Regions from separate parts of the Pseudoalteromonas sp. ND6B genome, predicted to be linked through region 1. Evidence: predicted binding sites of a transcription regulator. Region 1 holds the regulator's gene; the other holds the start of a gene.

Region 1 (7,634 bases):
CTCGTCTGTATGGCTTTTAAGCACTGCTGCTGATTATTAGCATGCTGCAGCTGTCCGGCATCTAAAGTAAATAACTGCCTAGCGTCATGGGCACAAGCGCTAACGTTAAGCTGTTCTAAGTAAGCGCTTAGTAACCTTGCAGACCACAATTCACCATGTGCTAATAACGCAGCTTCAGCTAATGTTCCTTGCTTAGCCTGCTTGGTAATAATACTGAGCTCAGTTTCAAGTAAATCAAGCGCATGGTGCTTAGCGTTAGCTATTAATAATTGCTCAATCAGAGCTATTTGATGGTTACTCAATAGCAATACAATATCAGCAATAGCTTGAGTGTCTTGCTGTTGATAGCTTTGCCACAGTTTAACTAAGGTATCGGTGGTTTTACCGGCAGCCGATACCACCACACAATCCCCAGCTTGAGCATGAGTTAAAATAATATTTGCGACACTTTTAAAGCGATCCGCTGAGCTTAAACTCGAACCACCAAATTTATGAACCTGATTTACCATATTAATACCGACTCGCATTTATGTTTTGTATTTTGAAGATTGGTATGCACTACCATAACGCCGGATGCGCCGCGTTTAACTTTGCTGAACCAAATGATTCACTAGCACCACTTTTTGCCGATAGGCCGGGATCGGCTTGTCCTGGGCGCACCAAATTAAATACCCTGTCTAAGTCAGCGAGTAAATCATTTACATCTTCAATACCCACCGAGATACGAATAAGCGTGTCGCCTACTCCGGCTTCTGCACGCGCGGTTGCGTCCATGCCGGCGTGGGTCATAGTCGCAGGGTGACAAATCAAACTTTCTACTCCACCTAATGATTCCGCTAAGCTAAATTCATTTAAGCGCGTTAAAAACGCTGCAGCATCGTTTATATCGCCTTTTATATCAAAGCTAACCATAGCACCAAAGCCAAGCTGCTGCGCCTTAGCTAGCGCATGTTGAGGGTGTGATTCAAGACCTGGGTAGTAAACTTGGGCAACAAACTGGGAGCGTTCTAAATACTGTGCAATGGCGAGTGCACTTTCTTGGTGTTGCCTTAAACGCACGTTTAAAGTACGTAAGCCTCTGAGCGTTAAATAGCTATCAAATGGCGCGCCGGTGATGCCAATGTTATTTGCCCACCACGCTAACTCTTCACCTAACTCAGCAGTCGCTGCGATAACCGCGCCACCAACAACGTCTGAATGGCCATTGATATATTTTGTGGTTGAGTGCACCACAATATCAGCGCCAAACTTAATCGGGTTTTGTAATGCTGGCGATAAAAATGTGTTGTCGGCGGCAACCAGTGCACCACACTGTTTAGCTGTATCAGTTACCGCTTTAATATCTGTTAAGCGTAAAATAGGATTGCTAGGTGTTTCAATCCAAATCAGCTTAGGTTTAATAGCAAGGATGCGTGTCAAACTGTCGCTTTTGGTAAAATCGACCACTTCTAGTTTTAATAAGCCGCGCTTTTCTAGCGAAGTAAATAAGCGATAGCTGCCCCCATAACAGTCATGAGGGATCACTAACGTATCGTCACTATTAAGTAATTGTGTTGTTAGGTGAACGGCTGCCATGCCTGTTGCGGTAATAATGCCTTTAGCGCCACCTTCAAGCTCCGTGAGCGCCTCAGCCAAAATGTCACGATTGGGGTTACCACTGCGGCCATAATCATATTGGCGCTTTGTATCAAAGTCAGCAAATGAGTAAGTTGTTGATAAATAAAGCGGTGGAACAACCGCACCATGCTGTTTGTCGGCTTCTATTCCACTACGAACAGCAATTGTTGCCTTATTTTTTTCACTCATTTTCGCTACCTTTACTAATTTGGATGTTTAGACGTCTAAAAGGTAGCGCATGCAATTTAAGATGTCAAAACATTTAAATGTCTAGATAGCTAAATAACTAGTATTTGACTATCTTTTTTAAACCGATAGAATTTCACGCATATTTACACGCTTTGATGCTGTGTGAGCAATTTATAATCTGAGGCAACGATACATCTTATGGCTAAATGGAATGGTGAATATATTCACCCATACGCAGAACACGGGAAAAAATCCGAACAAGTAAAGAAGATCACCGTTTCGATCCCGCTAAATGTATTAAAAGTATTAACTGATGAACGTACTCGTCGTCAAATAAACAACTTACGTCATGCAACAAATAGCGAGCTTTTATGCGAAGCGTTTTTGCATGCGTTTACCGGGCAACCGCTGCCTAATGATGATGATTTGCGTAAAGATAACGCAGAAAAAGTACCTGAAGAAGTGAAGAAAATAATGCAAGAAATGGGACTAGAAGTGCCTATTTTAAATGAAGACTAGAAGGGTCTTTATACAAAAAAACCTCAGCAAATGCTGAGGTTTTTTTGCGCTAATTTACACTTAACAATTACGCCATGTAGTTTTCTGGCATATCAATTTGTGCCACACCTGAATCAACCGCCGCCTGCGCAACCGCTTTAGCTATACGTGGTAACAAACGTGGATCCATTGGTTTTGGTATAATATATTTAGCACCAAACTCTAATTTGTCGATGCCTGCGGCAGTAAGCACTTCAGTCGGCACGGGCTCTTTAGCAATACTGCGAATTGCTTCTACAGCAGCAATTTTCATCTCGTCGTTTATTTCACTGGCACGTACATCTAACGCACCACGGAAAATAAACGGAAAACACAATACGTTATTAACTTGATTCGGATAATCAGAGCGACCTGTAGCCATAATTAAATCGTTACGTGCAGCGTGTGCTAATTGCGGATCGATTTCAGGATCGGGGTTTGAACAAGCAAATACCACGGGTCTATCAGCCATTAATTTTAAATCTTCAGGGGCTAATAAATTAGGGCCCGATACACCCACAAACACATCGGCATCTTCAATTACATCTTGTAAAGTACGTTTATCGGTATTGTTTGCAAATAATTGCTTATATTCATTCAAGTCATCACGACGCGTATGAATAACTCCTTTGCGATCTAACATATAAATATGTTCACGCAACGCGCCACATTTAATTAAAAGCTCCATACAGGCAACAGCTGCAGCGCCGGCACCTAAACATACAATAATTGCATCTTCAATTGCTTTGCCCTGTACTTCCAGCGCGTTTAGCATACCCGCAGCCGTTACAATAGCCGTACCATGCTGATCATCATGAAAAACAGGAATGCTACAACGCTCTATAAGCGCTTTTTCTATTTCAAAACACTCGGGCGCTTTAATATCTTCTAAATTAATTCCACCAAAGGTGTCGGCAATATTAGCCACCGTGTTAATAAAGTCTTCGGTAGTACGGTGCTTAACTTCAATATCTATAGAGTCTAACCCTGCAAAACGCTTAAATAGTAGCGCTTTACCTTCCATAACGGGTTTTGAAGCCAGTGGACCTAAATTACCTAAGCCTAAAATTGCGGTGCCGTTAGTAATAACCGCAACCATATTTCCTTTACCAGTATATTTGTAGGCATTTGCTGGATCAGCGGCAATTTCACGAACAGGTTCTGCGACACCGGGGCTGTATGCGAGCGCGAGGTCTTTAACCGTCTCAGCGGGCTTGGTCAGCTCAATACTGATTTTACCTGGAACGGGATGGGCATGGTAATGTAGTGCTTGTTCACGAAAATCTGACATAACGCGATTATATCCTGCAATTTAAGTTAAAGTGAGAGGTAGTTTTAATCTACGATACCTTTATTATTTTTAAATTCCAAGCAATATCAGGTCTATCCTGTTATATGCTAGAACTGTTAATTTTAAGTGATTTATCAGCAACTTCCCTAGATTATCCTGACATTTTTAAAATATAAATTCGTCATAAAAATGAAAAACACAGGTACTTTTTGCCCTTGTTCTATTTTTATAAAGCGTATTTTTTAGTCTTAAATTAAAATAGTGAAATACCGAATTTTATTTAACTTTAAACACAAATAACCTCACGTTACCTGCATTTGAGTACCATCTTTAAAGTTTAACAAATAAAAATATAGAGAATATTGGCTGTTTTGTCTGCAAATGTTTATGCATACTCAGAATAAGAACAGGAAATAGTTATGCAAAAAAAATAAATACAAAATTGCTAATAAAGCAGGTAGGAAAGTAAATTTTGGCCACAAAAAAAGCACCCTAAGGTGCTTTTTTTACATAGAAACAAAAAATTATTTTTTGCTGCTAAGTGCACCGAAGCGCTTGTTGAAGCGATCAACACGGCCGCCAGTGTCTAAAATCTTTTGCTTACCAGTGTAAAACGGGTGACACGCAGAACATACGTCTAAGTGAATGTCTTTACACAGAGTAGAACGAGTTTCGAATTTGTTTCCGCATGAACAAGTTGCAGAAATTACTTCGTACTTAGGGTGAATACCTTCTTTCATAGGAACCTCTAGTTAAGGCCGCATCGCTCTCCAAACCCGAAGTCTGGCACCATACGTCGTTAAAACAAATTTATTGGCCGCGAATTTTATCCAACAACCCGCACGCACACAAGCTTTAATTACCCTTTTTGCTAAAAAGTCGGCAAACACCTATTCATTACTGATTTGTCGGTAGGCTTTTAATGCTATTTTTAGTACATTAAACCATTACGTTAATTGGTTGAGTTGTTATGCGTTTTGCTGAAGTTGCAATAAAAGTCCCCTTGCCTCGCACCTTTGATTATAAAGTGGATGAGCAATTAGTACCGCTGACTCAATTACAGCCTGGTATGCGCGTGTTAGTCCCTTTTGGTAATCAACGTAAAGTAGCGGTTATTCTTAGCTTAAAAGCGGAAACAGCAGTCCCCGAAGGCAAAATAAAATCTATTATTGAAGTTATTGACGACTCACCGGTGTTATCTGCGCAGCATTTAGAGCTACTGAAATTTACAGCGCGTTATTATTGCTATCCACTCGGTGAAACTATTCATATTGCATTGCCCAGTGCACTGCGCCAAGGTGAGTGCCCTGATAAAACCAGTATAAACATGGTGACATTAAGCGAAAAGGGGGCACTTTTACCGTCTTTAAAAGCTAAAACACAGCTTAATTTGCTTAAGCAATTATCAGCATCCGGTAAATCATCATTAACCGAACTCAAAGCCCTCGGGTTTAATAAAAAAACCATTGATACCCTTTTAGATAAAGAGCTAATAATTCAAACCATTGAGCACGACAATCAATGGCAACATACCTCGCCAACGGTTGGCAGCAAACCTCGTTTGAATAAAGAGCAAGCCATTGCCTGCACTGCAATTAATCAAAGTACGGGGTTTAATAGCTTTTTGCTAGAAGGTGTCACTGGCAGCGGAAAAACCGAAGTTTACCTGCAATGCCTAGAAGAAGTATTAAAACGTGGCGAACAGGCGTTAGTGCTCGTTCCTGAAATCGGGCTAACGCCTCAAACGGTCAATCGTTTTAGACGTCGCTTTCCTGACACCCCTATTATGTTATGGCACTCGGCATTAACCGATAACGAGCGTCTGCAAACATGGCGCTTTTGTGAAAAAGGCAGTTGCGCCATTGTTATAGGTACCCGTTCGAGTATTTTTCTGCCATTTTTAAAGCTCGGGATGATTGTGGTTGATGAGGAGCATGATGCCTCATTTAAACAACAAGACACTTTACGCTATCATGCCCGTGATTTAGCTGCGTATCGTGCCTATCAGCATCAAATTCCACTTATTTTAGGTAGCGCCACGCCAGCACTAGAAACACTGCATAAAGCTATTAATAACAAATACCAGTTGCTTACATTAAGTGAGCGCGCACAAACCGCCACCGATAATCAGTTTAAGCTGCTCGACATGAAAGGTCAGCCTGATAGAGCCGGTATTGCGCATGCCAGTCTTGCAATAATGCGCCAGCACCTGAATAGGGGAAAGCAGGTGATGGTATTTTTAAATCGCCGTGGGTTTTCTCCTACTTTGATTTGTCATGAATGTGGTTGGTTGAGTGAATGTAGCCGATGCAGCACCAGTGCGACTTTTCATAAGGCAATAGGCCAAATGATTTGCCACCATTGTGGCGATCAATATCATGTACCGCATCAATGCCCTGACTGTGGTAGTACGCAAATATTTCCTAACGGCAAGGGCACCGAGCAAATAGAAGAGTTTTTAAGTAGTGAATTTGCAGACACCCCGATCAGCCGTATCGACCGTGACTCAACTCGGCGTAAAGGTAGCCTTGAAAAAGCACTGGATGAAATAAACCAAGGCGGCGCACGTATTTTAGTTGGTACGCAAATGCTGGCAAAAGGCCACCATTTTGCTGATGTTAGCCTAGTACTTATTTTAGATGTGGATAGTGGTTTGTATTCGTGTGACTTTAGGGCTACTGAGCATTTAGCACAATTAGTAACACAAGTTGCAGGACGCGCGGGACGTTCTGGCGAACCCGGTGAAGTATTATTACAAACGCACTTTCCTGAGCACCCGTTATTACAAGACTTAGTTAATAATGGCTATCAAGATTTTGCCCGCTTTGCACTCACTGAGCGAAGTGATGCACAGTTGCCACCTATTACGAGTATGGCAATTGTTCGCGCACAAGGGCATAACATAAAGCAAGTCGTCGACTTTCTCACGGATTTGGTTCCTGTCAATGGGGTATCTGGTATACAATTGCTCGGACCGATCCCCGCGCCATTAGAAAAAATTGCGGGAATGTATCGTTTTCAATTACATATTCAAGCGCAAGATCGACGCATACTACATCAGTATCTCGCGCAAATGGTTGATTATCTCAGCACTAGCAAACTTGCACAAAAAGTTCGCTGGAGTTTAGACGTAGACCCTACAGACATGATTTAGGTAAGGCCACATATAACACCATGGCACAGCACGATTATATTAATAAAAAACCAAAAAATAGAAAAAACACTAAACAAGAGCCGGCTAAAAAACCCTTCCCGTTTTTGTTAATCATTATTGCCTTGTTACTAATCGGTGGTTTTGCATACGGACTCTGGTTTGTTAAAAACAATGCCGATCCAGAGCTTGTTGAAAAGCAAGCAAATCCAACACCCGAAAAACAAGTAGAAATAGCTAAACCGCGGCCACCTAAATTTATTAAAGAAATTAAAGAGCATGAGATTCAGGTTGAAGTAAAAGAACTTGAACAAAAAGGCCCTTATGTCATGCAATGTGGTTCATTTAGAACCCATCAGCAAGCTGAAACCTTAAAAGCTAAAATAGCCTTTGCAGGATTAATTTCAGAAATCAAAAAAACCACAGGCAGCAATGGTATTTGGTACAAAGTGCGTTTAGGGCCTTATGAAACCAAGCGTCATGCAGAAAGTGACAAGAACAAACTTAAACGAATTAATATTGTCGGCTGCGGAATTTGGGGCTGGACTTGAATTTAAACCATTCACCCATATAACCTCTTCATAATCGTTTTTTACGCGCTGCCCCTTGCAGCGCGATGATGAGGAATAACATGACTACAATTGTAAGTGTACGCCGTGATGACAAAGTTGTTATTGGTGGTGACGGCCAAGTATCTCTTGGTAACACAGTAATGAAGGGCAATGCCCGAAAAGTTCGACGCCTTTATAATGGCAAAGTTATCGCTGGGTTTGCTGGCGGCACTGCTGATGCCTTTACTCTTTTCGAACGTTTTGAAAGCAAATTAGAAATGCACCAAGGTAACCTCAC
Region 2 (7,634 bases), on a different contig from region 1:
CTATGACCGTGTTTATTGTCCCTAGTGATAACAAAGTCTTTGAAATTGGCTCGGGTGACTTTAGTGACTCTCGCTATGTAGGCCATATAAGCCGAGGAAAACAAGCTGATACTGTACTAATAGCTAGCCTAGGCTCACCGGTTGATATGTATAATGAACGTATTGCAGGCGCTATTCGCTGGCTGTAATACCAATTTGTATAAATATTTGAACAATTTAACGAGTTAAACTCCCTTATATCTAAGCAGATTGATATAAGGGGATGGGTATTACAAACAATAAAAAAACCGCAACGAGTGTGCGGTTTTTTTATTGCTAATAAGCTAAAACTTATTATTGGTTACTTACATACATCAGCAACAGCGTTAGCAAAGTAATCGATGTTTGCTTGACTAATTCCCGCTACGTTTACACGGCTAGAGCCCACAATATAAATACCGTAGTCTTTTTGTAGACGCTCGATTTGCTCTTTATTAATACCTAAGAAAGAGAACATACCGTGTTGGCGGTCTATAAATGAGAAGTCTTGAGCAATGTCTTTGGCTGCAAGGCTGTCTTTAATTAAACTACGTAAACCATTAATACGGTTACGCATTTCATCAAGTTCACTGTGCCATAACTGCGTTAACTCTGTGCTGCTTAAAATGGTGTTTACAATGTCTGCACCGTGCGCTGGCGGCATAGAATAAATGCTACGTACCACACTTAATAATACCGAGTTTGAAATATCAGCGGTTGCACTGTCTTTTGCAATAATTGAACACGCACCAATACGCTCACGGTATAAGCCAAAGTTTTTAGAACATGATGAACAAATGATCAACTCTTCAACCGCATTGGCTAAAATACGTAAACCATTGGCATCTTCTTCTAAAGAAGAACCAAAACCTTGGTATGCAATATCAATTAATGGCGTAAAGCCCACATCTTTTGCAAGTTCAGCAATAGTATTCCATTGTGTTTCGTTTAAATCCATACCACTTGGGTTGTGACAACATGCATGTAATAACACAACATCGCCCTTAGGCACCTGTGTTAATGTTTCAACCATTTCATCAAACAATAAATCTTTGTTTTCGTAGTCGTAGTATGGGTATTCTTTAACAGTTAAGCCTGCAGCTTCAAATAAGCTAATGTGGTTAGCCCACGTTGGGTTAGTAACCCATACAGTTGCGCCTGGGTTACAACGTACAATAAATTCTGCTGCAACACGAAGTGCGCCTGTACCACCAGGTGCTTGTGCTGTGCGTACGCGATTAGCTAATAATGCCGGGTGCTCACCAAGAAGAAGATTTTCCATTTGTTGACAGTAATCTAAGTTACCAGCAAGACCAATGTAAGATTTGCTCATTTCATTTTCTAAACGAAACGCTTCTGCTTTTTTTACTGATTTTAATACCGGGGTATTCCCCTGCTCGTCTTTATATACACCAACCCCTAAGTCAATCTTATTAGGGTTAGTATCTTGCTTATAGGCCGCCATAAGGCCAAGAATAGGGTCTGTTGGTAATGGTTTTAATACTGAGAACATTGACTATCTCTTCGTTATTTAGGGGTTAGCTGTTGCGCTAAGCTTAACATAAAAACTCACTCGATTGACCAGTGTTATTTACACTAAAAAGTGAGGAATTTTAATACAGCATGCAATTAATAACGCGAGTGTCGCATTATCAAAAAAATCCGTGCTAAAGGCTTCGCCATCGACAATGCCAATGCACTGCTTTTGCGCATTAAATAGTGGTAAACAGGCCTCTGCTTTTACTTTCGGATCGCAGGTGTAATACTCACCACCCGCGGCTAAATATTGCTCAACATTATTAATGACACGTCCTTTACCACTGAGTGCCACTTGCACATTATTACTGCCGGTTGCAAATTCAGCGGTGAGCGGAAATAAAGGGCGACTCGGTGCACCAAAATAAGCGAGCTTTAATAACTGCTCGCCTTCAGGGGTGGCCGTATTTTGATAGATGCCATACCAATCTAACTGGGTGTTTTCGATTACATAGTCAACAATCAACTGAAGTTGCGCTAACTTTGCCGTTGTTTGCGTATTTTGGCTAACGTAATCGTTTAAATTAAACGGCTCATCTTGCAAGTAGCCGAATAAACTACATGCGCCACCTTCACCGAGTTCTGGAATTTGATACTGCCAACGCACGGCCGGTGCAGCATTGCTATTTAAGTACTGCTCAAGCTTTTCTAGCTCAGCATTAATTAACTGTTGCTCTACATTAAGCTGAGCTTGCTCTAAATAAGAATTTATCATTTGGCCATCCATACATCTATAATGCCGAAATAGTAGCATGGATATTTTTATAGCGCTAGCCAATTTAAAGCGCTTTTTAAAATCCTTAAGCACTTTTATTCATAAGCACTATTGCGGTACTTAAACAGAGGATGTTTATCTTTGCGGGATTAAAAGGTGTTCAGCTTAGGCGCAAAAATTACGCCTTTGCGTCACAAATTTGTTATTATTTAGCCCAATATTAGATTCAATCTTAGATAGGTTAATTATGAGTGATAATCACTTAGTGTATTCAACAGCAACAGGGCGAATTGACCAGCCAAAGCCAGAAAAAGAACTGGATGTAAAACTATTTAAAGACGGGTCTATTCGCATAGAGCGTCAAACCAAAGGTCGAAAAGGTAAAGGCGTAATGCTAGTTGTAGGATTAGATCCCCAACAGCACGATTTAAAAAAGTTAGCAAAAACAATAAAAAGTAAGATGGGCCAAGGTGGCGCAGTAAAAGAAGGAGTTATTGAAGTACAAGGTGATGATCGCGATAAGTTAAAGGCGATTTTAGAAGGATTAAAGTTTAAGGTAAAAATTGCGGGTGGTTAACCCGCAACTTTTGTTCTATTCAGGGACTTTTAACGCAGCTAATTGATCAAACAACACAGGGATATCGGCTTCGGCAACGGGCTTACTAAAGTAATAGCCTTGCACAATAAAACAATTATTATTTTGTAAAAATTCAACTTGCTCTATTGTTTCAACCCCTTCAGCAACCACATCAAGCTTGAGCTTTTGTGCCATCGCAATAATCGCAGCGGTGATCTCCATATCATTATCATCTTCAGGGATATCTTTAACAAACGAGCGGTCAATTTTAAGAATATCGACAGGAAAACGTTTAAGGTAACTCAACGAAGAATAGCCTGTACCAAAATCGTCAATGGAAATTGAAATACCCAGCTTTTTCAATTGATGTAACTGATCAATAGCCGCCTCAACATTACCCATTAGCATGCTCTCAGTCAGTTCAAGGTGCAGGCTTTTAGCATTAATTTGCGTCTCTATGATTATTTTTTTCAGCATAGGTACTAAGCTTGCGTCTTTAAACTGCCTTGCTGACAGGTTTATCGACATGTTGCTCGCTCTACCTTGTTGCTCTAGTCGTTTAGTGAACTCACATGCTTGTTGTAACACCCACTTACCAAGTTCCACAATTAAACCCGTTGCCTCCGCAATAGGAATAAATTTAGTAGGTGGAATGAACCCCTGCGTAGGATGGAACCAGCGAAGCAATGCTTCATATCCCACTACACTATTATCGCGACAATCAACTTGTGGCTGATAATGCAGTGTGAGTTGCTTTTCTTTAATTGCATGGCGCAACTCATTTTCAAGGAATAATCGCTCATTAGCGGCTGCATTTAGATCTTGGCTATAAAAGTGGAACGTATTACGCCCTTTCGCTTTTGCTTCATACATGGCTAAATCGGCATGTTTTAATAACTGATCTTCTTCTAAGCTATCAAATGGCGCCAAGGTAATACCAATACTGGCACTAACAATGACTTCGTTACTACCTAATTTTATTGGCTGATTTAACGTTTTTTGAATGGTGTCAGCGACTTCCGATGCTTCTTTTTGATGCTCAATACCACTGAGTAATACCGCAAACTCATCACCGCCTAAACGGGCTATAGTATCTTCTGCTCGTAAGCGCTGCTTTAAGCGCGTTGCCACTTCAACCAATAGTTGATCGCCTGCATCATGACCTAAAGTATCGTTAATACGCTTAAATTCATCCAAATCAAAATAAAATAAAGCAAACGAGTAACGCCCTCTTTCAGCAAGCGCCATCGACTTTCTAAGCTGCATTCTAAAGAATGTACGATTAGCAAGCCCGGTTAATGTGTCGAAGTAAGCGAGCTGTTCCATTTTGCGTTGGCTTTCTTTTACAAATGAAATATCTTGCGCTGAAGCAACGTAACTGGTGATTTTTCCACCATCTTCACGAATAGGTGACACACTCAGCGATACCCATATGGGTGGCTTGTTTTGCGCTTCAATAAGGGTATCCCCTCGCCAGTAATTACGGTTGCGCAAATCAATATCAATGTCCTCTACCAGCATGGTCATTTCATTAGCAATAATAGTCAGAAGTGGCTGGCGCAGGAAATCACTTTCTGCAAAGTCGGTCATTTCCAGCATTTTTGGATTAACATATTCAATCACAAAGTTTTCATCAGTGATCACCACACCCGTGCCCGAGAAGGCAACCGCTTTAGACAAGCGATTTGCAGCCTTTTCTGCAATTTCTTTTTCTATTATGCGCTGGTTTAAGCCATCGATGAGTTTGCGGATTTCAATGGTCATATCTTTGAATGAACCATTAAGCGTGCCAATTTCATCTTTATTTTCTTTTGGAAAATCAATTTCTAACTGGCCTTTACCAAAGTTAGTAACCGCATAAACCAGTGAATGTAGGCGTCTTAAAACTAGTTGATAAAGTGCTTGGTGTAATAACAAAGCAACTAAAATGGCATACAGAATAAACAAGCCAAAAAACTTCAGTTTTAAGTCTTTCAGTGCCGATAGTGTAGAAGAGCGCTTTTTATATACGCCCACGTACCAATTTACACCTTCAACTTTATGGATATTTATAATGTAGTCTTCACCATTTAATGAAAACGAGTCGGCATATTCCGGCAATTGTATTTGCCCTGCATTATCAATAACTCGCTTTAGCTCAGGAGAAATAAAATCGCCAGGTAGCAACTTTTTTCCCGCCTCTCCGTATTGTGTATAACTATCGGCTCCTAAATTAGGGTGCGCCAATAGCTGCCCTTGCTTATCGAACACCACTAAATGTTTTTCTTTTCCGCCGACGGGCAATTGCGATATGAGAGAGTCGAGAGAAATATCACTACCCGTAACTCCTAAAAACTCATCATTTTTATAAATAGGTACAATTAAACTAACGACCCACTTATTCCAAACGCCATCGTAATACACTCGTGACCACAGCGGCTCGCGTTGTGGGTTTGTTAACGATTTTGCGTAATTAAAACTTTTGCTTTGATTAAAGGTGTAATCTCCGGGGACATTAAGTGCCCAATTTGGTGGCGCAACACGGATAAAATTATCTTTGGTGATCAGGTAAAAATTATAAAAATCTTGAATTAACGTGGGGGAAATCACTTTCCAAAGCGATTCAGAATCTGCAATTAACTGTTTATAAAAAGGAGAATAAGCATTTTCGGGAATGAACGCCGCAGATAAGCCATCGGCAGATGCGCTGCGCACTGAACCATCATTGGTGACTTGCATAGTCGGGGCATTGTTATTCTTAAATGATAATTGCCCCTCAAATAACTGCTCGCTAACAACAATATTAGCTTGCTCAGCTATTTTAACTTTGGTCGCTATCAAATTATTAAACTGGTTTATTAATAATTCATTTGATTGCTTTAATACCTCATGCTCTTCAAATACAAGCTGTTTCTCTTCTGATTTGAGCATTAAAGCAGCCGCACAAATACCTGCAACTAAACAAATGCCAGAGATCAACAGTGATAACTTGACACTGAGTGAGTTTATTCCAAATCGAGATGGAGGGCGTCGATACACAAAAGGCCAACCTTATTTATAATTATTATTTTTGCGAGTAGTAGAAATATACCAGATCTCAAATCAGAATTATAAATTATTTGTAAAGTTTTTAAAAAACAATATGTTTTGTATATATATCAGGTAAAAAACCTATTTAATATAAGTGCTTGTTGACATTAGAGGTTACTCTTCATACATTAAGGGCATGAATATAAAATACTCACTTACTTTCTTATCTTTTTTTAGCTTCTTTATATAGAAGAGGCTTCCCTGTTTGTGAGATAAAATCAATCGAATAGTAAAGCCTCCCAACTGGGAGGCTTTTTTGTTTACGCTGTTAAATACAGTGACATTTTTGGAATGAGGAAAACCAAATGAGCAATGATGTTTTAGACACGCTTAGGCACGATATAAATGAAATCGATTCTGACCTACTTGTGTTATTAGCGAAGCGACGCCGTATTAGCCATGGTGTTGTTGAATATAAGATAGCGAATAATAAACCAATTCGTGATGAAGCACGTGAATTAGCATTACTCGAAAAATTAATCGGTTATGGTAAATCTCTTGGTTTAGATGCCTACTATGTAAATAATGTTTTTCAAACCATATTAGAAGACTCAGTATTACATCAACAAGCTATGCTGCAAAAAAACCTCAACCCTGATGCGCTAAGTGAAACCCATCGGGTAACCTATTTAGGCGGACAAGGATCTTACAGTCAACTTGCGTGTCATAAGTACTTTAGTCGCCGACCAGGCAAATTAATTGAAATTGGCTGTAGTTCTTTTGATGAGATCACCGGTAAAGTAGAAAATGGCCAAGCCGACTTTGGCTTGTTACCGATTGAAAATACCAGCTCAGGCAGTATTAATGAAGTATTTGATTTACTCCAGCACGCGCAAGTCTCTATTGTCGGCGAAGTCACTCACAGCGTAGAGCATTGTTTATTAGCCGCCCCAGACACAGAACTTAACCAATTAACCAAAGTGTTTGCTCACCCGCAACCGTTTGCTCAATGTAGCCGTTTTTTACAAGGGCTTGGCGATTTGCAGCATGAGACCTGCGATTCAACATCGAGTGCATTAAAATCAGCACTTGAAACACCTAACAGTGCGGCTATTGGCTCTGCACAAGCAGGTAAAAATGTAGGGCTTGAAGTCATTAAGGCCAATCTTGCTAATCAAAAAGAAAACCATAGTCGCTTCATTGTGGTTGCACGTAAACCGCTACATGTATCTAAACAAATCCCCACTAAAACCAGTTTAATTATGGCAACTAAGCAGCAAGCAGGCTCACTCGCCGATGCGCTGATGATTTTTAAACAGCATAATATAAATCTAGTAAAATTAGAGTCTCGTCCTGTACCAGGAAATCCATGGGAAGAAGTATTCTATGTAGATTTAGAAGCGAACCTTGCTGATAGCCAAGTGAAACATGCGTTAGAAGAGCTTAAAGAGCATACCCAGTACGTACGCATATTAGGCTGTTATCAAAGCGAATCACTGCAAGCTGTGAGCGTACAAAGCTAGTCTAAAGCAACATTAAAAAAGGGCCTGCGGGCCCTTTTTTAGTTTTAATTAATCTGTCACGTTTAATCGAGTACTTTGGCGTCGTTCGCTTTATTTAATAAACTGCGACTTTGTGTCAAAAAGTGCGCTGTGGAGTCAGAAAAGTAGGCTTTTGCATCAGCAAAGGCATCGATTAAGGCTGGCTTATCCCCTGCTTTTAACTTTTTAAGCGTCTCTGAGAACAAACACTGATACTGCGCTAATAAGCTTTCTACAT

Evidence for each region. The regulator MetJ, encoded in region 1, represses methionine synthesis genes. The targets are predictions, from matches to a motif close to TAGACGTCTAGACGTCTA.
Region 2: a site for MetJ is predicted at 2,271-2,288, ahead of ND6B_RS05630 (translation initiation factor). Genes of this name have one in related genera too.

Annotation. Positions count from the first base shown of each region.
Region 1 is NZ_JQFL01000080.1:126,661-134,294, forward strand. Features, by position in the region: gene metL (bifunctional aspartate kinase/homoserine dehydrogenase II) at 1-509, opposite strand, end outside; gene metB (cystathionine gamma-synthase) at 559-1,806, opposite strand; gene metJ (met regulon transcriptional regulator MetJ) at 2,005-2,325, shown strand; gene ND6B_RS01360 (malic enzyme-like NAD(P)-binding protein) at 2,393-3,634, opposite strand; gene rpmE (50S ribosomal protein L31) at 4,159-4,374, opposite strand; gene priA (primosomal protein N') at 4,605-6,788, shown strand; gene ND6B_RS01345 (SPOR domain-containing protein) at 6,809-7,336, shown strand; gene hslV (ATP-dependent protease subunit HslV) at 7,417-7,634, shown strand, end outside.
Region 2 is NZ_JQFL01000058.1:88,865-96,498, reverse strand. Features, by position in the region: gene ND6B_RS05615 (DUF3379 family protein) at 1-188, shown strand, start outside; gene ND6B_RS05620 (amino acid aminotransferase) at 341-1,531, opposite strand; gene ND6B_RS05625 (GAF domain-containing protein) at 1,610-2,269, opposite strand; gene ND6B_RS05630 (translation initiation factor) at 2,517-2,846, shown strand; gene ND6B_RS05635 (bifunctional diguanylate cyclase/phosphodiesterase) at 2,862-5,864, opposite strand; Phe leader region at 6,054-6,176, shown strand; gene ND6B_RS05640 (chorismate mutase) at 6,221-7,378, shown strand; gene tyrA (bifunctional chorismate mutase/prephenate dehydrogenase) at 7,441-7,634, opposite strand, start outside.